One region of the Streptomyces sp. NPDC093260 genome, then DNA from elsewhere that is predicted to be linked to it. Evidence: predicted binding sites of a transcription regulator. Region 1 holds the regulator's gene; the other holds the start of a gene.
What was found. Region 1 encodes HrcA, which represses chaperone genes, less so after heat shock. Its sites were predicted from a motif close to TTNGCACTCNGNNNNNCNGAGTGCNAA; they were not measured.
Positions count from the first base shown of each region.

Region 2: the regulator HrcA is predicted to act here: its motif matches at 7,652-7,678, upstream of groL (chaperonin GroEL).

Region 1 covers NZ_JBFBEK010000004.1:309,425-320,480, reverse strand. The annotation lists gene hemW (radical SAM family heme chaperone HemW) at 1-280, shown strand, start outside; gene AB0N63_RS07530 (DUF3097 domain-containing protein) at 502-1,356, opposite strand; gene AB0N63_RS07525 (MBL fold metallo-hydrolase) at 1,388-2,119, opposite strand; gene hrcA (heat-inducible transcriptional repressor HrcA) at 2,256-3,272, shown strand; gene dnaJ (molecular chaperone DnaJ) at 3,273-4,409, shown strand; gene AB0N63_RS07510 (nitronate monooxygenase) at 4,662-5,753, shown strand; gene AB0N63_RS07505 (16S rRNA (uracil(1498)-N(3))-methyltransferase) at 5,750-6,508, shown strand; gene AB0N63_RS07500 (VOC family protein) at 6,545-6,937, shown strand; gene AB0N63_RS07495 (S41 family peptidase) at 7,102-10,311, shown strand; gene AB0N63_RS07490 (histidine triad nucleotide-binding protein) at 10,767-11,056, shown strand, end outside.
Region 2 covers NZ_JBFBEK010000003.1:114,046-125,101, forward strand. The annotation lists gene AB0N63_RS04790 (extracellular solute-binding protein) at 1-597, shown strand, start outside; gene AB0N63_RS04795 (DUF3263 domain-containing protein) at 832-1,062, shown strand; gene otsB (trehalose-phosphatase) at 1,273-2,139, shown strand; gene AB0N63_RS04805 (trehalose-6-phosphate synthase) at 2,200-3,633, opposite strand; gene AB0N63_RS04810 (glucosyl-3-phosphoglycerate synthase) at 3,970-4,926, opposite strand; SAM riboswitch class I at 5,111-5,269, shown strand; gene thrC (threonine synthase) at 5,287-6,576, shown strand; gene AB0N63_RS04820 (MoaD/ThiS family protein) at 6,573-6,848, shown strand; gene AB0N63_RS04825 (cold-shock protein) at 7,278-7,481, shown strand; gene groL (chaperonin GroEL) at 7,840-9,462, shown strand; gene AB0N63_RS04835 (NADH:flavin oxidoreductase) at 9,662-10,816, shown strand.

The DNA.
Region 1 (11,056 bases):
TCCCGGGGCGTACGCGGGAGCGCTGGCGGAGGGGCGCTCGCCGGGTGCGGGGCGGGAGGTGCTGTCCGCCGAGGACCGGAGGGTGGAGCGGATTCTGCTGGAGCTGCGGCTGCGGGAAGGGGTGCCGCTGGCTCTGCTGCGGGAGGAAGGGCTTGCCGCTGCCCGGCGGGCGCTGGGGGAGGGGCTGCTCCAGGAGGAGCCGTACGGGGCCGGGCGGGCCGTGCTCACGCTGCGCGGGCGGCTGCTGGCGGACGCGGTGGTGCGGGACCTGGTGGACTGAGGGGCTCGTCCTCGCCCCGCCGCCCCTTCCCGTTCCCGTCCCCTGGAAGCTGCGCCCCCCGGACCCCCCGCATCGGCCTGAACGGTCTCGTCCCCGATCGCCGCGCGGGCTCGAGTCAGCCCTTCCGGCGACGGGGGAGCGGGGGCCCGGGGGGCAGCGCCCCCGGGGCGGGACGGGAAGGGGCGGCGGGGGCGGAGAACCACCGCCCGGTCATGGGGGACTCACGCCGTCACGAAATCGATCAGCTGCTCGACCCGGCCCAGCAGCTCCGGCTCCAGGTCCTTGTACGAGCGCACCCGGGACAGGATGTGCTGCCACGCCGCCCCCGTGTTGGGCGGCCAGCCCAGGGACCGGCAGACGCCCGTCTTCCAGTCCTGCCCGCGAGGGACCCGCGGCCACGCCGCGATCCCCACCGACGACGGTTTCACGGCCTCCCAGACGTCGATGTACGGGTGGCCGACCACCAGGGCGTGGTCACTGGTCACCGCCTCGGCGATCCGCCACTCCTTGGACCCCGGCACCAGATGGTCCACCAGGACCCCCAGCCGCGCGTCCGGCCCCGGCGCGAACTCCTCGACGATCGACGGGAGGTCGTCCACGCCCTCCAGGTACTCCACGACCACGCCCTCGATGCGCAGGTCGTCGCCCCAGACCTTCTCGACCAGCTCCGCGTCGTGCCGGCCCTCGACGTAGATCCGCCCGGCGCGGGCCACGCGCGCGCGTGCGCCGGGCACGGCGACCGAGCCGGACGCCGTGCGGGTGGGCCGTACCGGGCCGGAGGACGGCTTGACCAGCGTCACCGGGCGGCCCTCCAGCAGGAAGCCGCCGGGCTGCAGCGGGAAGACCCGGTGCTTGCCGAAGCGGTCCTCCAGGGTCACCGTGCCCGCCTCACAGCCGATCACCGCGCCGCAGAAGCCGGTCCCGGGCTCCTCCACGACCAACCCCGGTTCGGCCGCGATCTCCGGCACGGCCCTCGGCTTCTTCCACGGGGGAGTCAGATCGGCTGAGTAGGAACGAGGGCGTGGGCCCGAAGGGCCCTCGTCGGAAAGGCGGTGGCGGGAGACGGGTGGGCGCATTCGAGTGACGATAGGAGAAGTCCGCGGCCGATCAGGGCGACACGCCGAAACGCCGTGCCAGGGCGTCCCGTTGCGCCCGGACGAAGGCGGCGTCCACCACCGCCCCGTGCCCGGGCACGTACACGGCGTGCGGGCCGCCCAGCTCCAGCAGCCGGTCCAGCGCGGCCGGCCACCGGGACGGCACGGCGTCGGGGCCGGCCTGGGGCTCGCCGGACTCCTCGACCAGGTCGCCGCAGAACACCACCGGCCGCTCGCCGGGCACCAGCACGGCGAGGTCGTGCGCGGTGTGGCCGGGACCGGCGTTCGCGAGCAGCGCCTCGCGGCCGTCGCCGAGCGGCACGGCGAGCACGTCCGCGACCTCGCGGCCGGGCCGCACCAGGGCGGCGGCCGCCTCGTCGGCCTCCCGCGGGTCGAGACCGTGGCGCACCGCGTCCCCGCGCAGCTCCGCGCGCTCGCGCTCGTCGTCGTACACGGCGTGCGAGCCCGCCGCGGCGAACACCTCGGCGGCCGGGAAGGCCGCCGCCCCGAGGACGTGGTCGAAGTGCGGGTGCGTCAGCGCGAGAAGTGTCACATCCGTGCCCGCGAGGCGGGCCGCGTCGGCGCGCAGCCGGTCGCCCTCCGCCAGGCTGGAACCGGCGTCCACGAGCAGTGCGGTGCCCGCGCCGGCCACCAGCCCGACCGTGCAGTCCCACCCCGGCAGCCGGACGCGCCCGACCCCGTCGGCCAGCCGCTCCCACCCCAGCTCTTCCCAAGTCATCGTCATGGCCCGACGCTAGCCTTCCCGGGACCGGCCTTGCCCTCGGTGCACCTGGCAGCCGTACACTGGGCCGGGGAGAGCTGGCACTCGTATGCGCCGAGTGCCAGACGGGAGCCGAGGGACGACTCTGGAGGTGTGCGCGATGCTCAGTGAGCGAAGACTTCAGGTGCTGCGTGCCATCGTCCAGGACTACGTCGGCACCGAGGAGCCGGTCGGCTCCAAGGCCCTCACCGAGCGGCACAACCTCGGCGTCTCCCCGGCCACCGTCCGCAACGACATGGCGGCCCTGGAGGACGAGGGGTACATCGCCCAGCCGCACACCAGCGCCGGCCGCATCCCCACCGACAAGGGGTACCGCCTCTTCGTCGACAAGCTGGCCGGGGTCAAGCCGATGACCGCGCCCGAGCGGCGCGCCATCCAGAACTTCCTCGACGGCGCCGTGGACCTGGACGACGTCGTGGCCCGTACGGTGCGGCTGCTCGCGCAGCTCACCCGGCAGGTCGCGGTGGTGCAGTACCCGTCGCTGACGCGTTCGACGGTGCGGCACGTGGAACTGCTGTCGCTCGCGCCCGCGCGGGTGATGCTCGTGCTGATCACGGACACCGGGCGGGTCGAGCAGCGGATGATCGACTGCCCGGCCCCGTTCGGGGAGACCTCGCTCGCCGATCTGCGGGCGCGGCTCAACAGCCGGGTCGCCGGCCGCCGGTTCACGGACGTGCCGCAGCTGGTGGAGGACCTGGCCGACGGCTTCGACCCCGAGGACCGCGGTACGGTCTCGACGGTGCTGTCCACGCTCCTGGAGACCCTCGTGGAGGAGAACGAGGAGCGGCTGATGATCGGCGGCACCGCCAACCTCACCCGCTTCGGACACGACTTCCCCCTCACCATCCGGCCCGTGCTGGAGGCCCTGGAGGAACAGGTCGTCCTGCTGAAGCTGCTCGGTGAGACACAGGATCCGGGCATGACCGTGCGCATCGGTCACGAGAACGCCCATGAAGGACTCAACTCCACGTCCATCGTGTCGGTGGGCTACGGTTCGGGCGGCGAGGCTGTCGCCAAGCTCGGCGTGGTCGGACCGACCCGCATGGACTACCCGGGAACGATGGGAGCGGTACGCGCAGTGGCACGGTACGTCGGACAGATCCTGGCGGAGTCGTAGGTGGCCACGGACTACTACGCCGTTCTCGGCGTGCGCCGCGACGCGTCGCAGGATGAGATCAAGAAGGCGTTCCGGCGGCTCGCGCGCGAGCTGCACCCGGACGTCAATCCCGATCCGAAGACCCAGGAGCGGTTCAAGGAGATCAACGCCGCCTACGAGGTGCTGTCGGACCCGCAGAAGAAGCAGGTCTACGACCTCGGCGGCGACCCGCTCTCGCAGTCCGGCGGCGCCGGCGCGGGCGGCTTCGGCGCGGGCGCGTTCGGCAACTTCTCCGACATCATGGACGCGTTCTTCGGCACGGCGTCGCAGCGCGGTCCGCGCTCGCGGACCCGCCGGGGCCAGGACGCCATGATCCGGCTGGAGATCGAGCTGGACGAGGCGGCCTTCGGCACCACGAAGGACCTCCAGGTCGACACGGCCGTCGTCTGCAACACCTGCAACGGCGAGGGCGCGGCCCCGGGCACCACCGCGCAGACCTGCGACATGTGCCGCGGCCGCGGTGAGGTCTCGCAGGTCACCCGGTCCTTCCTGGGCCAGGTCATGACCTCCCGGCCCTGCCCGCAGTGCCAGGGTTTCGGCACGGTGGTGCCTACCCCGTGCCCCGAGTGCGCGGGCGACGGGCGGATCCGGGCCCGGCGCAGCCTCACGGTGAAGATCCCGGCCGGTGTGGACAACGGCACGCGGATCCAGCTCGCGGGCGAGGGCGAGGTCGGCCCCGGCGGCGGCCCGGCCGGCGATCTGTACGTCGAGATCCACGAGCTGCCGCACCCCACCTTCCAGCGGCGCGGGGACGACCTGCACTGCACGGTCACCATCCCGATGACCGCGGCGGCGCTCGGCACCAAGGTGCCGCTGGAGACCCTGGACGGCCTGGAGGAGGTCGACATCCGGCCGGGCACCCAGTCCGGTCAGTCGATCCCGCTGCACGGGCGGGGCGTCACGCATCTGCGCGGCGGCGGCCGCGGCGACCTCATCGTGCACGTCGAGGTGCAGACCCCGACCAAGCTGGACCCCGAGCAGGAGCGGCTGCTGCGCGAACTCGCCAAGCTCCGCGGCGAGGAACGGCCCCAGGGCCAGTTCCAGCCGGGGCAGCAGGGGTTGTTCTCGCGGTTGAAGGACGCGTTCAACGGCCGCTGAGGCGAGTGGTCCCGGCCGGGGGTCCGGGGGTTGGCCCCCGGGTGGGTGTGGTCAGCCGGGGCAGCAGGGGTTGTTCTCGCGGTTGAAGGACGCGTTCGACGGCCGCTGAGGCGAGTGGTCCCGGCCGGCTTTCGGCGGTTTCTCCCCGGCCCGGGCCGGGGCGTGCCCCGAGTCCCGGAACCCGCTGCCTCTGGCATATGCCGGAGGACGCCCGGATTCGGAGTCGTGCGGACGACGTGACACCATGCGCTCATGTCCTCCGCATTGTCCGCGCTGACCGATCTCTTCCCCCTTCCGATCGTGCAGGCCCCGATGGCGGGCGGCCCCTCCGGCCCGCGGCTCGCCGCGGCGGTGACCGAGGCCGGCGGACTCGGCTTCCTCGCCGCGGGCTACAAGACCGCGGACGGCATGTACCAGGAGATCAAGCAGGTGCGCGGGCTGACCGGCGGCCCCTTCGGTGTGAACGTGTTCATGCCGCAGCCGGACCACGCCGAGTCCGGCGCCGTCGATCTGTACGCCCAGCAGCTGGCCGTCGAGGCCGTCTGGTACCGGACCGAGCTGGGCGAGCCGGACCGCGGCCGCGACGACGGCTACGAGGTCAAGATCGCCGCGCTCGTGGACGACCCGGTGCCGGTGGTCTCCTTCCACTTCGGCGTCCCCACCCGCGAGGTGATCGACTCCCTGCACCGCGTCGGCACCTTCACCCTGGTCACCGCGACCACCGTCGAGGAGGCCCTGGCGGTGGAACGGGCGGGCGCGGACGCGGTGATCGCGCAGGGCATCGAGGCGGGCGGCCACCAGGGCACCCACCGCGACCAGCCGGAGAACGACTGCGCCGGTCTCGGCGTGCTCTCGCTGGTCGCCCAGGTCCGTACGGCGGTGGGCCTGCCGATCGTCGCCGCCGGCGGCATCATGCGCGGCAGCCAGATCGCGGCCGTCCTCGCCGCCGGGGCGAGCGCCGCCCAGCTGGGGACCGCGTTCCTCGCCACCCCCGAGTCCGGCGCGCACGCCCTGCACAAGCAGGCCCTGACCGACCCCCTGCACCCCCACACCGAGCTGACCCGCGCCTTCTCGGGCCGGCCGGCCCGCGGCCTGGTCAACCGCTTCATGCGCGAGCACGGCCCCTACGCGCCCGCCGCCTACCCCGAGGTCCACCACCTCACCGCCCCGCTGCGCAAGGCCGCCGCCGCGGCGGGCGACCCGCAGGGCATGGCGCTGTGGGCCGGACAGGGCCACCGGATGGCCCGCGACCTGCCCGCCGGAGAGCTGGTGGAGGTGCTCGCGGCGGAACTCGAAGCGGCGACGGAGGCCCTGCCGGGCCACCGGGCGGGAGGTGCGCGATGACGGCGCCGGTGTTCGTGGTCGACTCGCTGGAGCGGGCCGACCTCAAGGGCGGGGAGTTCGTCCTCGAAGGCCCCGAGGGCCGGCACGCGGTCTCCGTGAAGCGGCTGCGGCCCGGCGAGGACGTGGTGCTCACCGACGGGCGCGGCCGCTGGGCGGAAGGCGTGGTCAAGGCCGCCGAGGGCAAGGACCGCCTGGTGATCACGGACCTGGAGTCCGTCGTCGAGGAGCCGCCCGAGCAGCCCCGCATCACCGTCGTGCAGGCCCTGCCCAAGGGCGACCGGGGCGAACTCGCCGTGGAGACCATGACCGAGGTCGGCGTCGACGCGATCGTGCCCTGGCAGGCCGCCCGCTGCATCACCCAGTGGAAGGGCGACCGGGGGCTGAAGGCGCTCGGCAAGTGGCGGGCCACCGCGCGCGAGGCCGGCAAGCAGTCCCGCCGGGTCCGCTTCCCGGAGGTCGCGGAGGCGGCGACGACCAGGCAGGTCGCCGCGCTGCTGGCGAAGGCCGACTTCGCCGCCGTGCTGCACTCGGACTTCGAGTACGGCAGCGAGCCCCTGGCCACCGCCGAACTCCCCGCCGAGGGCGAGATCGTGCTGGTCGTCGGCCCCGAAGGAGGAGTGTCCTCCGAGGAGTTGGCGCAGTTCCGGGAGGCGGGCGCGCGGGCGTACGTCCTCGGGCGTAGCGTGCTGCGTACCTCGACCGCGGGGACGGCGGCCGCCGCGCTCCTGCTGGGGCGCACCGGCCGCTGGTCCTGACCCGGCGGTCGCACCCGACGTCTTCAGGGGGTTGACGTGGAACTCGCCCAAGTCCGGCTGCTCGTCAACGACTTCGCCGCCTGCTACCGCTTCTACGCCGATGTGCTCGGCCTCGAACCGCAGTCGGGCGCGGAGCGGGGTCCGTACGAGAAGTTCAGCCCGGCCACCGGTCCGGCGGGGATCGCCCTGCAGGACCGGGCGATGATGGCCCAGGTCCTGGGCGAACTGGGCGAGACGGTCACGGGGCACCGCTCGCTGGTGGTGCTGCGCGTGGACGATCTCGACGCCTACTGCGCCGACGTCACCGCCCGCGGCGCGACCCTGCTGCGCGGTCCCGCGCCCATGACGGACCGGATGCGCGTCGCCCACCTCAAGGACCCCGAGGGCAATGTGGTGGAACTCCAGGAGTGGCTGCTGCCGCGCACCTGAGCGCTGTGCGACTCACGTCCGTCCGGGGGCTGTTGGCGGTGGCTTTCTGAACCGGTGTTCAGCGTGAGGTGATCGGCCGGGCGAGCGGGATGCGGTGCAGGTGCGGCGGGAAGGATGCGCTGCGCCCCCTGTTCGCCGCCGCCGCCGCTGCGTAGGGTGATCAGGTGACTCAGTCCGCATCGTCTGCCTATCTCCGGTTTCCGCATCCGCACGGCGAGTTGGTCGCCTTCACCGCCGAGGACGACGTGTGGCTCGCCCCGCTGGACGGTGGCCGAGCCTGGCGGGTGAGCGCCGACAACGTGCCGGTGAACCACCCCCGTATCTCGCCCGACGGCGCCACCGTCGCCTGGACCTCCACCCGCGACGGCGCACCCGAGGCGCACATCGCCCCGGTGGAGGGCGGCCCCGCCAGACGTCTCACCCACTGGGGGAGCTGGCGCACCCAGGTGCGCGGCTGGACCCCCGACGGGCAGGTTCTCGCGATCAGCACCCAGGGCCAGGCCAGCCTGCGCCGCAGCTGGGCCCGGGCCGTCCCGCTGGACGGCGGCCCGGCCACCATCCTGCCGTACGGGCCGGTCGGCCATGTCGCCCACGGCCCGCACACCGTGCTGCTGTCGGCCACGATGGGCCGTGAGGCGGCCTGGTGGAAGCGGTACCGGGGCGGCACCGCGGGCAAGCTGTGGATCGACCGCGACGGCGACGGCGAGTTCGTCCGGCTGCACGAGGAGCTGGACGGCAACATCGAGTATCCGCTGTGGGTGGGGGACCGCATCGCGTTCCTCTCCGACCACGAGGGCACCGGCGCCCTGTACTCCTCCCTCGCCGACGGCTCCGACCTGCGCCGGCACACACCCCTCGGCGGCTTCTACGCCCGCCACGCCGCCGGCGACGGCACCCGCGTCGTCTACTCCAGCGCGGGCGAACTCTGGTTGCTGGACGACCTCGAGGGCGCTGAGCCGCGCCGCCTGGACATCCGCCTCGGCGGGCCGCGCGTGGACCTCCAGCCGCACCAGGTCAACGCCGCCCGCTGGTTCGGCTCCGCCGCCCCCGACCACACCGCCCGCGGCAGCGCGGTCGCCGTGCGCGGCGCCGTCCACTGGGTCACCCACCGCGCCGGCCCCGCCCGCGCCCTGGCCGCCGAACCGGGCGTACGGGCCCGGCTGCCGCGCACCTTCCGCGCCGACGGCGAGGAGTGGGTGGTGTGGGTGACCGACGCCGAGGGGGACGACGCCCTGGAGTTCGCGCCCGCCACCGGCGTCGCGCCCGGCGCCACCCCGCGCCGGCTCGCCGCCGGGCAGCTCGGCCGGGTGCTGGAGCTGGCCATGGCCCCCGACGGCAGCCGGGCCGCCGTCGCCTCGCACGACGGCCGGCTGCTGCTCGTGGAACGCGGGAGCGGTGAGGTCCGCGAGGTGGACCGCAGCGACAACGGCGACGTCTCCGGGCTCGTCTTCTCGCCCGACTCCGGCTGGCTCGCCTGGTCCCACCCCGGCCCGCGTCCGCTCAGCCAGCTGCGCCTGGCCAACACCACCGACCTGTCGGTCACGGAGGCCACCCCGCTGCGCTTCCAGGACTACGCCCCCGCCTTCACCCTCGACGGCAAGCACCTGGCGTTCCTCTCCCACCGCTCCTTCGACCCCGTCTACGACGAACACGTCTTCGACCTGGCGTTCGTGGAGAGCAGCCGCCCGTACCTGATCACGCTCGCCGCGACCACGCCCTCGCCGTTCGGGCCGCAGCGGCACGGCCGGGCCTTCGAGGTGTCCGACAAGGAGGAGACCCCGGACAGCGAGGGCGCCCCGGCGACCCGCATCGACCTGGACGGCCTCGCCGACCGCATCGTGCCCTTCCCGGTCGAGGCCGCCCGCTACTCCGACCTGCGCGCCGCCCGCGACGGCGTGCTGTGGCTGCGCCACCCGGTGACCGGAGTGCTCGGCGCCGCCCGCGCCACCCCCGACGACCCGGACCCCAAGACCGAGCTGGAGCGCTACGACCTCGCCCAGCAGCGTCTGGAACACCTCGCCGCCGACGCCGACCACTTCGAGGTCAGCGGCGACGGCAAGCGGGTCCTGCTGTGGACCGACGGCAAGCTGAAGGTGGTCCCCAGCGACCGGCGCGCCTCGAACGACGAGGACAGCGACTCGAACATCACCGTCGACCTCGGCCGCGTCCGGCAGACGGTCGACCCGGCCGCCGAGTGGCGGCAGATGTACGAGGAGACCGGCCGCATCATGCGGGACCACTTCTGGCGGCCCGACATGGGCGGCGTCGACTGGGACGGCGTCCTCGACCGCTACCGGCCCGTCCTCGCCCGCCTGGCCACCCACGACGACCTGGTCGACCTGCTGTGGGAGGTGCACGGCGAACTCGGCACCTCGCACGCCTACGTCACCCCCTACGGCGGCTTCGGCGCCGGCCCCCGGCAGGGCCTGCTCGGCGCGGACGTCTCGCGGCACGAGGACGGCAGCTGGCGCGTCGACCGCGTCCTGCCCTCCGAGACCTCCGACCCCGACGCGCGCAGTCCGCTGGCCGCGCCGGGCGTGGCGGTGCGCGCCGGGGACGCGATCCTCGCGGTCGGCGGCCGGCCCGTCGACCCGGTCGCCGGTCCCGCCCCGCTGCTGGTCGGCACGGCCGGCAAACCGGTCGAGCTGACCATCTCGCCGGCCGGCGGGGGAGAGGCGCGGCACGCGGTGGTGGTGCCCCTGGCGGACGAGGAGCCGCTGCGCTACCACGCGTGGGTCGCCGACCGCCGCGCCTACGTCCACGAGAGGTCCGGCGGCCGGCTCGGCTACCTGCACGTGCCGGACATGCAGGCTCCCGGCTGGGCGCAGATCCACCGCGACCTCAGGGTGGAGGTGGCCCGCGAGGGCCTGGTCGTGGACGTCCGGGAGAACCGCGGCGGCCACACGTCCCAGCTGGTGGTGGAGAAGCTGGCCCGGCGGATCGTCGGCTGGGACCTGCCGCGCGGCATGCGCCCGCACAGCTATCCGGAGGACGCCCCCCGGGGCCCGGTGGTGGCGGTCGCCAACGAGTTCTCCGGCTCCGACGGTGACATCGTCAACGCGGCGATCAAGGCGCTGGGCATCGGACCGGTCGTCGGCACCCGCACCTGGGGCGGCGTCATCGGCATCGACAGCCGCTACCGCCTGGTCGACGGCACCCTGATCACGCAGCCGAAGTACGCGTTCTGGCTGGAGGGCCAGGGCTGGGGCGTGGAGAACCACGGTGTGGACCCGGACGTCGAGGTCCTCCAGCGCCCCCAGGACCACGCGGCGGGCCGCGACCCGCAACTGGACGAGGCGATCCGCCTCGCCCTGGAGTCCCTGGAGACGACCCCGGCGAAGACCCCACCGGAGCTGCCGCCGCCGCGGTCGTGACGGCGGGGCGGCGGGCCGGGTACGGGCGGCTCCGGAGCCACCGCCCCTGCGGCCGTGGCGGCGCCCGGAGGCCGCTGCCGACCGCCGCGACCCGCGTGGGCGCGGTCCTGGCCGGGACGGTCGGGGTTCGGACGCCCGGTGGCGTCCGGAGCGAGGCCGCGCGGCGGGTGGGTGCGGCGCCTTCCGCCCCGGCCGCGCCCCTGGCTCCGGCCGCGGAGGGCCGCACCCGGCACCGGCCGCGCCGGCGCCCCTGCCCCTGCCCCGACGGCATCGGGCCGGTGGCGGAACCGAGGACGGGTGGACCGCCGCCGGCCGTACCGGGGTCGTGGCCGGAGTCCGGGCGCGGCCGTAGCCGGCGGTGCCGTGCCCACGTCGGGCGGCGGGAGAGCGTGCGGGTGCTTCGGAACCCCGCCTCGGTACGATGCCCGTACTAGATCCACTCCGGAGGAGGCCACGTGGCAGGGGAAGCGCAAGAGGACTGCCTGTTCTGCAAGATCGTCGCGGGTCAGGTCCCCGCGACGGTCGTCCGGGAGACGGAGACGACCCTCGCCTTCCGTGACATAAACCCCCAGGCGCCCACCCACGTCCTGGTGATCCCGAAGGCGCACTACAAGGACGCCGCCGCCCTCGCCGCCGGCGCCCCGCAACTCGCCGCGGACGTGCTGCGCGAGACGCAGGCCGTCGCCGACGACGAGGAGCTGGACAGCTACCGCACCGTCTTCAACACCGGTTCCGGCGCCGGCCA
Region 2 (11,056 bases), on a different contig from region 1:
AATGCGGAAACGTTCACCTGGCTGAAGGACGAGCTGGTCGGCAAGGACCTGACCGGCCCCGTCGCGCCGGGCAAGCTGAACCGCGCGCAGGCCTTCTCGGCGTTCGCGGCCGGCGAGGTCGGCATGCTCAACGGCCATCCGACGCTGATGCAGCAGGCCGCCAAGAAGGGCGTCGACTTCGGCATGGTGCCGGTGCCGGGGCGCAACGGCACGCCCAAGGCGACCATGGGCGTCACCGACTGGATGATGGCCTTCAAGAAGCACGGCCACAAGGACGAGATCGGCGACTTCCTCGACTTCGTCTACGACCAGAAGAACGTGCTGGCCTTCTCCCGCGAGTACGACCTGCTGCCCGTCACCAGCTCCGCCTCGGACGCGATGTCCGCGGCGGACCGGGACAGGAAGCTGTGGCCGTTCCTGGAGGAGCTGCCGCTGGCGCAGCTCTACCCGTTCGGCAAGACGTCCTGGGCGAAGGTCAGCGCGGACGTGAAGAAGGAGATCGGCCGCACGGTCAGTCCCGAGGGCGACCCCACCGCGATCCTGAACCAGCTCCAGACCACGGCCTCGGACGCGGAGAGCACGCGGGGCGGGGAGTGACGGCGCCGCCGGACGCGTGAACCCGGCGGCCCCCGCGGCCGCGGGCCGCTCGCGTGCGCGGAGCGGTCTTTCGGGGCCGCCCCGGCCGCGTTGTCGGTGGCCGGGGTTACGGTGCGGGGTATGGACGTACGGGACGAGGGCGTACGCGGTGACGGCGCGCCGGACGGGGGCCCGCTGGACGGCGGCGTGCCGGACGGGGGCGACGCGGGCCGCCGCGAGGGGAGCGGCGAGGGGCTGGAGCAGGCGCTCGGGCGGCGGGAGCGGGACATCCTCGCGCTGGAGCGGCGCGGCTTTCCCGGCCCCGGCGCGAAGGAGCGCGCGATCCGCGAGGAACTGGGCCTCTCACCCGTGCGCTACTACCAGCTCCTCAACGCCCTCCTGGACGACACCCGCGCCCTGGCCCACGACCCGGTGACGGTCAACCGCCTGCGCCGGATCCGCGAGGCCCGCCGGGCGGAACGCTGAGGGACCGGTGGGCGCGCCGCCTCCGGGCCACCGGGAGGCCGCGTAGGCCGGCCTCGGGACCCGGGGGCGCGGGACGCGTGGCATACGCGTGACGCGGGGCATACGCGGGGCGTGCGGGATGCGCGGGGCGTGCGGACCGGTGGGGCAGGCCGGGCCGGCCGTGGGGCACGTCGAGGAGTGCGGCCGGGCGAGTGTGGATAGGTTCGGCTCATGGGCAGCCACGAAACGGACTCGACCAACCCCGCCGCCTCCCTGCCGACCCCCGCCACCCAGGCCGGCCGGGACGGCCTCGCCGCCGTCCTCGCACGGCCGGACCGGGCGGTGATCGCACTCGACTTCGACGGCACGCTCGCCCCGATCGTGCCCGACCCCGACCAGGCCCGGGCGCACCCGGAGGCCGTACCGGTGCTCGCCGCGCTGGCCCCGAAGGTGGCCGCCGTCGCGGTGGTCACCGGCCGCCCGGCCGGCGTCGCGGTGCGCAACGGCGGCTTCGCGGGCGTACCCGGCCTGGAACACCTCGTCGTCCTCGGCCACTACGGGGCCGAACGCTGGGACGCCGCGACGGGCACCGTCACCGCGCCCGCCCCGCACCCCGGCGTCGCCGCCGTCCGCGCCGAACTGCCGGGCTTCCTGGACCGGATCGGCGCCTGGCAGGGCACCTGGACCGAGGAGAAGGGCCGCTCGCTGGCCGTCCACACCCGCCGTGCCGAGGACCCGCAGGCCGCCTACGACCTGCTGCGCGAGCCCCTCGCCGAACTCGCCGCCCGGCACGGCCTGATCGTGGAGCCGGGCCGGATGGTGCTGGAGCTGCGCCCGCCGGGCATGGACAAGGGCGTGGCCCTGTCGGACTACGTCCGCGCCCGGGGCGCCGCCTCCGTCCTCTACGCCGGCGACGACCTCGGCGACCTGCCCGCCTTCGCCGCGGTGGAGAAGCTGCGCGCCGACGGCGTACCGGGCCTGCTGGTGTGCAGCGGCAGCAGCGAGGTCACCGAGCTGTCCGAGCGGGCGGACCTGGTGGTGCCGGGACCGGCGGGCGTGGTCGAGCTGCTGCGGAACCTGGCGGACGCGCTGCCGTAGGCGGCGGGCCGTGAGGCCGTACCGGAAGGCCCCGGGGCGCGGCCCCGGGGGTGGTCGGTCTCAGAGTTCGTTCAGCTGGTCCAGGAACCACTGGGCGGGGGGCAGGGCCGTCGCCGCGGCGGCCAGGCGCTTGCTGCGCTCGGCCCGCTCCGGGCCCGCCATGCTCAGCGCCTCGTGCAGGGCGTCCGCGGTGCCGACCACGTCGTACGGGTTGACGACGATCGCGTCGTCCCCCAGCTCCGCGTACGCGCCCGCCTCCCGGGACAGCACCAGCGCGCAGCCCGCGTCGGAGACCACCGGGACCTCCTTGGCGACCAGGTTCATGCCGTCCCGGATCGGGTTGACCAGCGCCACGTCCGCGATCCGGTACGCCGCCAGCGACCGTGCGAAGTCGTCCTTGACGTGCAGGACGACCGGGGTCCAGCCGGGGGTGCCGTACCGCTCGTTGATCTCGTCCGCCACGCGCCGCACCTCGGCCGTGTACTCGCGGTAGACGGCCAGGTCCTGGCGGGAGGGGTAGGCGAAGGCGATGTGGACCACCCGTTCGCGCCACTCGGGCCGGTCCTCCAGGAGCTGCCGGTAGGCGAGCAGGCCGCGCACGATGTTCTTCGACAGCTCGGTGCGGTCCACCCGGACGATCGTGCGGCGCGCGCCGCCGTCGGGCGTCGTGCCGATCTCCTCGCGCAGCGCCGCCATCCGCTCCTTCACATCGGCGCGGTGCGAGCGCTCCCGCAGGAACTCCGCGTCCGCGCCGAGCCCGTGCACGCCGATCCGGGTGCCGCCGAGGCCGCCGGTCAGCGCCTCGCAGCAGCCGGCGAAGGCGTCCGCCCAGCGCCGGGTGAGGAAGCCGAGCCGGTCCGCGCCGAGCATGCCGCGCAGCACCTGCTCGGCGATGTCGTCGGGCAGCATCCGGAAGTAGTCGACCGGGGCCCACGGGGTGTGCGAGAAGTGCCCGATGCGCACATCGGGCCGGAAATCGCGCAGCATGCCCGGCACCAGCGTGAGGTGGTAGTCCTGCACCACCACGGCCGCGCCCTCGGCCGCCTCCTCCGCGAGGGCCTCGGCGAAGGCGCGGTTGTACGCCTCGTACGACGCCCACTGACGGCGGAACCCGGCGTCGAATACGGGTTCGAGTGGGGTCTGGTAGAGCATGTGGTGCACGAACCAGAGCACCGAGTTGGCGATGCCGTTGTAGGCGTCCGAGAACACGTCCGGGGCGATGTCGAGCATCCGGACCTGCTGGCCGCCGGTGTCCTCCGCCGGCAGCCGGCGCCCGCCCTCGAAGCGGCGCACCGCCTCCCGGTCGGCGTCGCCGAGCGCCGCGCACACCCAGACCGCGCCCGCGTCCGGGCCGATCGCGGAGAGCCCGGAGACCAGTCCGCCGCCGCCGCGTTTCGCGTGCAGCGTGCCCTCACCGCCGTCCGGGCGCAGTTCGTACGAAACCGGTCCGCGATTGGAGGCGACCAGCACCTCGGCACCGTGCGTTGCAGCCATGGTCCTGAACCTAGCCCGGGTCCCGAACACTCAAACGTGTGCGGGGACGGGGCGGGCGGGGATTCCGCCTGTCGGTGTCGGTGTCGGTGTCGGCAGGAAGGCCTGCGCGATCACCAGCCCGGTCGGCGACTGCTACGCCGAGGTCGGTTCCGCGCCGGCCGCCCCCTACGGCATGAGCACCTACGGCAAGGGCGGCGCGTACCTGACCCGCGAGCGGGACGCGGCGGGCCGCCGGAGCCGGTCGGACGGCGTACCCGGCTGATCCCCGGGCGTCCTGGGCCGGCTCCCGGCGGGGCCGGGGTCTGGTACCCGGGCGGCCCGCAGCCGCCCCGGGCCTCACGCCACCCGGCGTTCCGCGTATTCCGCGATCTCCGTCATCGGGGGGCGTTCCTCGGTGTCCACCGAGTAGGTGCGCGGCTCGAAGCCGTCCGCGCCGCGCTCGAACTGGGTGAGGGCGGGGCGGATCAGGTGGCCGCGGGCCAGGCGCAGCTGGGCGGTGCGGTAGATCGCGGCGGCCATCCGGCCGAGTGCCTGGCCGTCCTGGTGCCGGTGCAGGCGGACGCCCACGTCGACCTGGGCGAGCGCGTCCAGGCCGACCAGGTGCAGCGCGTCCACCAGCACCCCCAGCTCGACGCCGTAGCCGACGGGGAACGGCAGCTGCTCCAGCAGCGAGCGGCGGGCCGCGTACTCGCCGCCGAGCGGCTGCACGAAGCCGGCCAGCTGCGGCCAGTGCATGTTCAGCAGCGGGCGGGCCATCAGCTCGGTGACCCGGCCGCCCTGCCCGGCCGCGCTCGCGCCCGGCACGCTCAGCGGACGGTCGTACATCGCCTTGACCAGCTGCACCTCGGGGTCGGTGAGCAGCGGGCCGACGATGCCGGTGACGAAGTCGGCGGAGAACTCCCGCAGATCTGCGTCCACGAAGCACACGATGTCCCCGCCGGTGACCAGCAGCGAGCGCCACAGCACCTCGCCCTTGCCGGGCACCGCCGGGATACGGGGCAGGATCGCGTCGCGGTGCACCACCCGGGCGCCGGCCGCCGCGGCCACCTCGGAGGTCCGGTCGGTGGAGCCGGAGTCCACGACGACGATCTCGTCGACCAGCGGGACGCGCCGCACCAGCTCCTCGCGGATCACGGCGACGATCTCCCCGACCGTCGCCTCCTCGTTCAGCGCGGGCAGCACCACGCTGACCGTCGAGCCGCCGGCGCGCTTGGCGGCCAGGACCGTCCGCAGCGGGCGGTCGGCCACGGACCAGGAGCGCGTCCTCAGCCAGCGCTCGACTTCTTCCAGCACGGTCGACGGCTCCTCGTTCCTGCTAGGGCGTGTCAGGCGCGCCCGCACGGCGCGGATCACATCATCCTGTGATCTGTCTCGCGGTTCGGACGACTCTCTCTCACTGTCCCGGCCTTCGGTTACAGTCTTGAACAACGCGGATGACCATCGCATGCCGGGGTCGCCGCGACCCACAATCGAATACCGCTCATCCAGAGGGGCAGAGGGACACGGCCCGATGAAGCCCCGGCAACCCTCCAGCCGGTCTCGTAGATCGCCCGCCGCGATCGTTTCCGCGAGGCTCCCGGCTAGGGAAGGTGCCAAATCCGTCTCACGGCGAGATGCGTCGTGAGGAAGATGAGGAGAAAGGGCCTCGCCTCCATGGCTGTGCAGACAGTTGCAAGCAGCACCGACTCCACCGTAGACCTCGGCCCCGCCGCCGCGCTCAGCTGTCGCGAGTGCGGTCACCGCGTGCCCCTCGGCCCGGTCTTCGCCTGCGAGGAGTGTTTCGGCCCGCTGGAGATCGCCTACGACTTCTCGGCCTACGACACCGAGGAACTGCGCAAGCGCATCGAGGCCGGCCCCGCGAACATCTGGCGCTACGCCCCGCTGCTGCCCGTCCCCGCCGACGTGGCCGGCAAGCCGAACATCAACCCGGGCTGGACCAAGCTCGTCCAGGCCGACCGCCTCGCCGCCGAACTCGGCGTCGAGACCGGCAGGCTCTTCGTCAAGGACGACTCCGGAAACCCGACCCACTCCTTCAAGGACCGGGTCGTCGCCCAGGCCCTGGAGGCCGCCCGCGCCTTCGGCTTCACCACCCTGTCCTGCTCCTCCACCGGCAACCTGGCCGGCGCCGTCGGCGCCGCCGCCGCCCGTGCCGGCTTCCGCTCCTGCGTGTTCATCCCGCACGACCTGGAGCAGGGCAAGATCGTCATGGCGGCGGTCTACGGCGGCGAACTCGTCGGCATCGAGGGCAACTACGACGACGTGAACCGCTTCTGCTCCGAGCTGATCGGCGACCCGGCCGGCGAGGGCTGGGGCTTCGTCAACGTCAACCTGCGGCCGTACTACGCCGAGGGCTCCAAGACGCTGGCGTACGAGATCTGCGAGCAGCTCGGCTGGGAGCTGCCGGACCAGATCGTCGTCCCGATCGCCTCCGGCTCGCAGCTCACCAAGATCGACAAGGGGCTCCAGGAGCTGATCAGGCTCGGCCTGGTCGAGGACAGGCCGTACAAGATCTTCGGCGCCCAGGCCGAGGGCTGCTCGCCGGTGTCCACCGCCTACAAGGCCGGGCACGACGTGGTGCGGCCGCAGAAGCCGGACACCATCGCCAAGTCCCTGGCGATCGGCAACCCGGCCGACGGCCCCTATGTCCTGGACATCGCCCGGCGCACCGGCGGCGCGGTGGAGGACGTGACGGACGCGCAGGTGGTGGACGCCATCAAGCTGCTCGCCCGCACCGAGGGCATCTTCGCCGAGACGGCGGGCGGCGTGACCGTCGGCGTCACCAGGAAGCTGATCGAGGCCGGTCTCATCGACCCGGCGAAGACCACCGTCGTGCTCAACACCGGCGACGGCCTCAAGACCCTGGACGCGGTGGCGGGCACCGGCCTGACCGCGACCATCCGCCCGACCCTGGACTCCTTCCGAGAGGCTGGCCTCGCATCATGAGCGTGACCGTTCGCATCCCCACCATCCTGCGCACCTACACCGGCGGCCAGGCCGAGGTGAGCGCCGAGGGCGCGACCCTCGCCGAGGTCATCGCCGACCTGGAGAAGAACCACACGGGCATCTCCGCGCGTGTCCTGGACGACCAGGGCAAGCTGCGCCGCTTCGTCAACGTCTACGTCAACGACGACGACGTGCGCTTCGAGCAGGGCCTCGGGACGGCCACGCCGGACGGCGCCGGTGTGTCGATCATCCCGGCGGTCGCCGGCGGCTGAGTCTTACCCTGGGTAATCCCGATTACCCGTTGTTCACCGGGCTGCCCCCTCCGTGAGAGAAGCGGAGGGGGCAGTTCTGCGTGATTGAGCGCGGTAGAGTTGGGGAACGCGCTCCTGATCCGAGGATCAGGAAGCCCGCTTTTTCTGCCGCACGACGATGAGAAGTAGCCAAAGTGCGCTCACTTTCCGCGGCATTTGTCTTTTTTGTGAGGCCCGAGTTGCCCTGAATCGGGGCGAATTCTCACCACATTCCGGACCGCTCCCGTCCAGAATTCTCGTCCGATTGACCTGTTGCAGACGGCAGTTGGACAGATACATTCAGCCGCGGTCGACGCGTTCCGGCGCACGCCCCCGTCCACGGGGGGTGAGGTCTGACCCGGATCCGCGAAGTGTGGATCTGTGCAAGGGCCAGTAATAGGGGAGTTAGGCATGGCTCAGGGCACCGTCAAGTGGTTCAACGCGGAGAAGGGGTACGGCTTCATCGCGGTCGACGGTGGTGCGGACGTCTTCGTCCACTACAGCGCGATCCAGATGGACGGCTACCGCTCGCTGGAAGAGGGTCAGCGGGTCGAGTTCGAGATCTCGCAGGGCCAGAAGGGTCCGCAGGCCGACATGGTCCGCGTGACGGCCTGAATCGCGCGGCCACCGCAAGCGTTCTTCGGAAGGGCCCGCACCGCCATCGGCGGTGCGGGCCCTTCGCTGTGCGCGCGGGCGCGCGCCGGGTGGGGCGGGGACGCGTGCGCGCCCGGCCGGCGGCCCGTGTTCGCGGGGGGCTGAGCGGGGTGTCGTAGTCGCCGAAGGCGCTTGCACTCTCGGGGGTCGAGTGCTAATCATTGCGTTAGCACTCTGAAGGTGAGAGTGACAACGAGGACCGGGTCGGTGAGGCCCGCGAGCCGGGTGGGGCAAGGAACCACGAGGCACGCGAGCCGTCCGTCGCGGGCGCGGGCGCGGTCCGAAGGAATCACCCCCAGTCCTGGAGGGACCACTTCACATGGCCAAGATCATCGCGTTCGACGAGGAGGCGCGGCGAGGCCTCGAGCGCGGCATGAACCAGCTCGCGGACGCCGTCAAGGTGACCCTCGGCCCCAAGGGCCGTAACGTCGTCCTCGAGAAGAAGTGGGGCGCTCCCACGATCACCAACGACGGTGTCTCCATCGCCAAGGAGATCGAGCTCGAGGACCCGTACGAGAAGATCGGCGCCGAGCTGGTCAAGGAAGTCGCCAAGAAGACGGACGACGTCGCCGGCGACGGTACGACCACCGCCACCGTCCTCGCCCAGGCGCTGGTCCGCGAGGGCCTGCGCAACGTGGCCGCCGGCGCCAACCCGATGGCCCTGAAGCGCGGTATCGAGAAGGCCGTCGAGGCCGTCTCCGCCGCCCTGCTCGACCAGGCCAAGGAGGTCGAGACCAAGGAGCAGATCGCCTCCACCGCCTCCATCTCCGCCGCCGACACCCAGATCGGCGAGCTGATCGCCGAGGCCATGGACAAGGTCGGCAAGGAAGGCGTCATCACCGTCGAGGAGTCGCAGACCTTCGGTCTGGAGCTCGAGCTCACCGAGGGCATGCGCTTCGACAAGGGCTACATCTCCGCCTACTTCGCGACCGACATGGAGCGCATGGAGGCGGTGCTCGAGGACCCGTACATCCTCATCGCCAACTCCAAGATCTCCTCGGTCAAGGACCTGCTCCCGCTGCTGGAGAAGGTCATGCAGTCGGGCAAGCCGCTGCTGATCATCGCCGAGGACGTCGAGGGCGAGGCCCTGTCGACCCTGGTCGTGAACAAGATCCGCGGCACCTTCAAGTCCGTCGCCGTCAAGGCCCCGGGCTTCGGCGACCGCCGCAAGGCCATGCTCGGCGACATCGCCATCCTCACGGGCGGCGAGGTCATCTCCGAGGAGGTCGGCCTCAAGCTGGAGAACGCCACCCTCGACCTGCTGGGCAAGGCCCGCAAGGTGGTCATCACCAAGGACGAGACCACCATCGTCGACGGCGCCGGCTCCTCCGAGCAGGTGAGCGGCCGCGTGAACCAGATCCGCGCCGAGATCGAGAACAGCGACTCCGACTACGACCGCGAGAAGCTGCAGGAGCGCCTGGCGAAGCTCGCCGGCGGTGTCGCGGTCATCAAGGCCGGCGCCGCCACCGAGGTGGAGCTGAAGGAGCGCAAGCACCGCATCGAGGACGCCGTGCGCAACGCCAAGGCGGCCGTCGAGGAGGGCATCGTCGCCGGTGGTGGCGTGGCCCTGCTCCAGGCCTCCCAGGTGTTCGAGAAGCTGGAGCTGGAGGGTGACGAGGCCACCGGCGCCGCCGCCGTCAAGCTGGCGCTCGAGGCCCCGCTGAAGCAGATCGCCGTCAACGCCGGCCTCGAGGGCGGCGTCGTGGTGGAGAAGGTGCGCAACCTGACCCCGGGCCACGGCCTGAACGCCGCGACCGGAGAGTACGTCGACCTGGTCGCCGAGGGCATCATCGACCCGGCGAAGGTGACGCGCTCCGCGCTGCAGAACGCCGCGTCGATCGCCGCGCTGTTCCTCACCACCGAGGCCGTCATCGCCGACAAGCCGGAGAAGGCCGCCGCGCCCGCCGGTGGCGGCATGCCGGGCGGTGACATGGACTTCTGATCCTCCCCGAGGATCGGACCCGTCCGTCGCACACCGAGGGCGGCGTCCCCTGTCTCACCGACAGGGGACGCCGCCCTCGGGCGTGTTCCGGGTCACTTCGCGGGGGCGGCGGAATACAAGGGCGGCCGCCGGTGTCAGACTCCGTGCGTATGCACATGCACATACCACTGGGTATCGAGTCCTGCACAGGAGCCCCCACATGAGCGTCACCACCTCCGAGCCCACGCCCGGCCCCGCCCCCGAGCCGGCCTCCCGCGCGGCCCGGGTCCTGGCCCGGCCCATCACGCTGAACGGCCTGACCGTCCCCAACCGGATCGCGATGGCGCCGATGACCCGCATGTTCTCCCCGGGCGGCGTCCCCGGCGAGGACGTGGTGTCGTACTACGCCCGCCGCGCCGCCGCCGGGGTGGGGCTGATCGTCACCGAGGGCACCTACGTGGGCCACCCCTCGGCCGGTGAGAGCAGCCGGGTGCCGCGGTTCCACGGCACGGAGCAGCTCGCCGGGTGGGCGAAGGTCGCCGACGCCGTGCACGCGGCGGGCGGCACGATCGTCCCGCAGCTGTGGCACATCGGCATGGTCCGCAAGCCGGGCCGGCCGCCGTTCGCGGACGCCCCGCCGGTCGGCCCGTCCGGGCTGCGCGTCGACGGCACCGAGGGCGAGGGCAAGGCGATGACGCAGCAGGACGTGGACGACGTCATCGCCGCGTTCGCCGAGTCGGCCGCCGCGGCCGAGCGCATCGGCTTCGACGGCGTCGAGATCCACGGCGCCCACGGCTATCTGCTCGACCAGTTCCTGTGGGCGGGCACCAACCGCCGCACCGACGCCTACGGCGGCGACCCGGTGGCCCGCACCAGGTTCGCCGCCGAACTCGTGGCGGCGGTCCGCGCGGCCGTCTCGCCCGACTTCCCGATCCTCTTCCGCTACTCGCAGTGGAAGCAGGAGGCCTACGACGCGCGACTCGCCGAGACCCCGGCGGAGCTGGAGGCCATCCTCACCCCGATCGCCGAGGCCGGCGTGGACGTCTTCCACGCCTCCACCCGCCGCTACTGGGTGCCCGAGTTCGACGGCTCCGACCTCAACCTCGCGGGCTGGACGAAGAAGATCACCGGCAAGCAGGTCATCACGGTCGGCTCGGTCGGCCTGGACGGCGACTTCATCAAGGCGTTCCAGGGCGAGGGCGCGTCCCTGGGCAGCCTCGACAACCTCCTGGACCGTCTGGAGCGCGACGAGTTCGACATGGTCGCCGTGGGTCGCGCGCTCCTCCAGGACCCGCAGTGGGCGGCGAAGGTCCTCGCGGACCGCTACGACGACCTGAAGCCGTACGACGCGGCGTCGCTGACGACGCTGAGCTGACCCGGCCCGGCCGGCGAGCCGCCCCTGGAGGGGTGGCCGCGGCGGGGCCGGGCGCGGGGGGACGGTGGCGGCGGCGGTGACGGCCGCCGCCACGCTCCCTTCGCCGCGCCTGCGGCGGACTCCGCCGGGCGCGGCGGTGCCCGCGACGGGTCCCGGCGGCGTGCGGCCGGGCGGTGACCAGTAGGGGCTTTCCCTTGCTTAAGTCAATCAATCTCGATTATGGTTGCCTGAGTCAAGTAC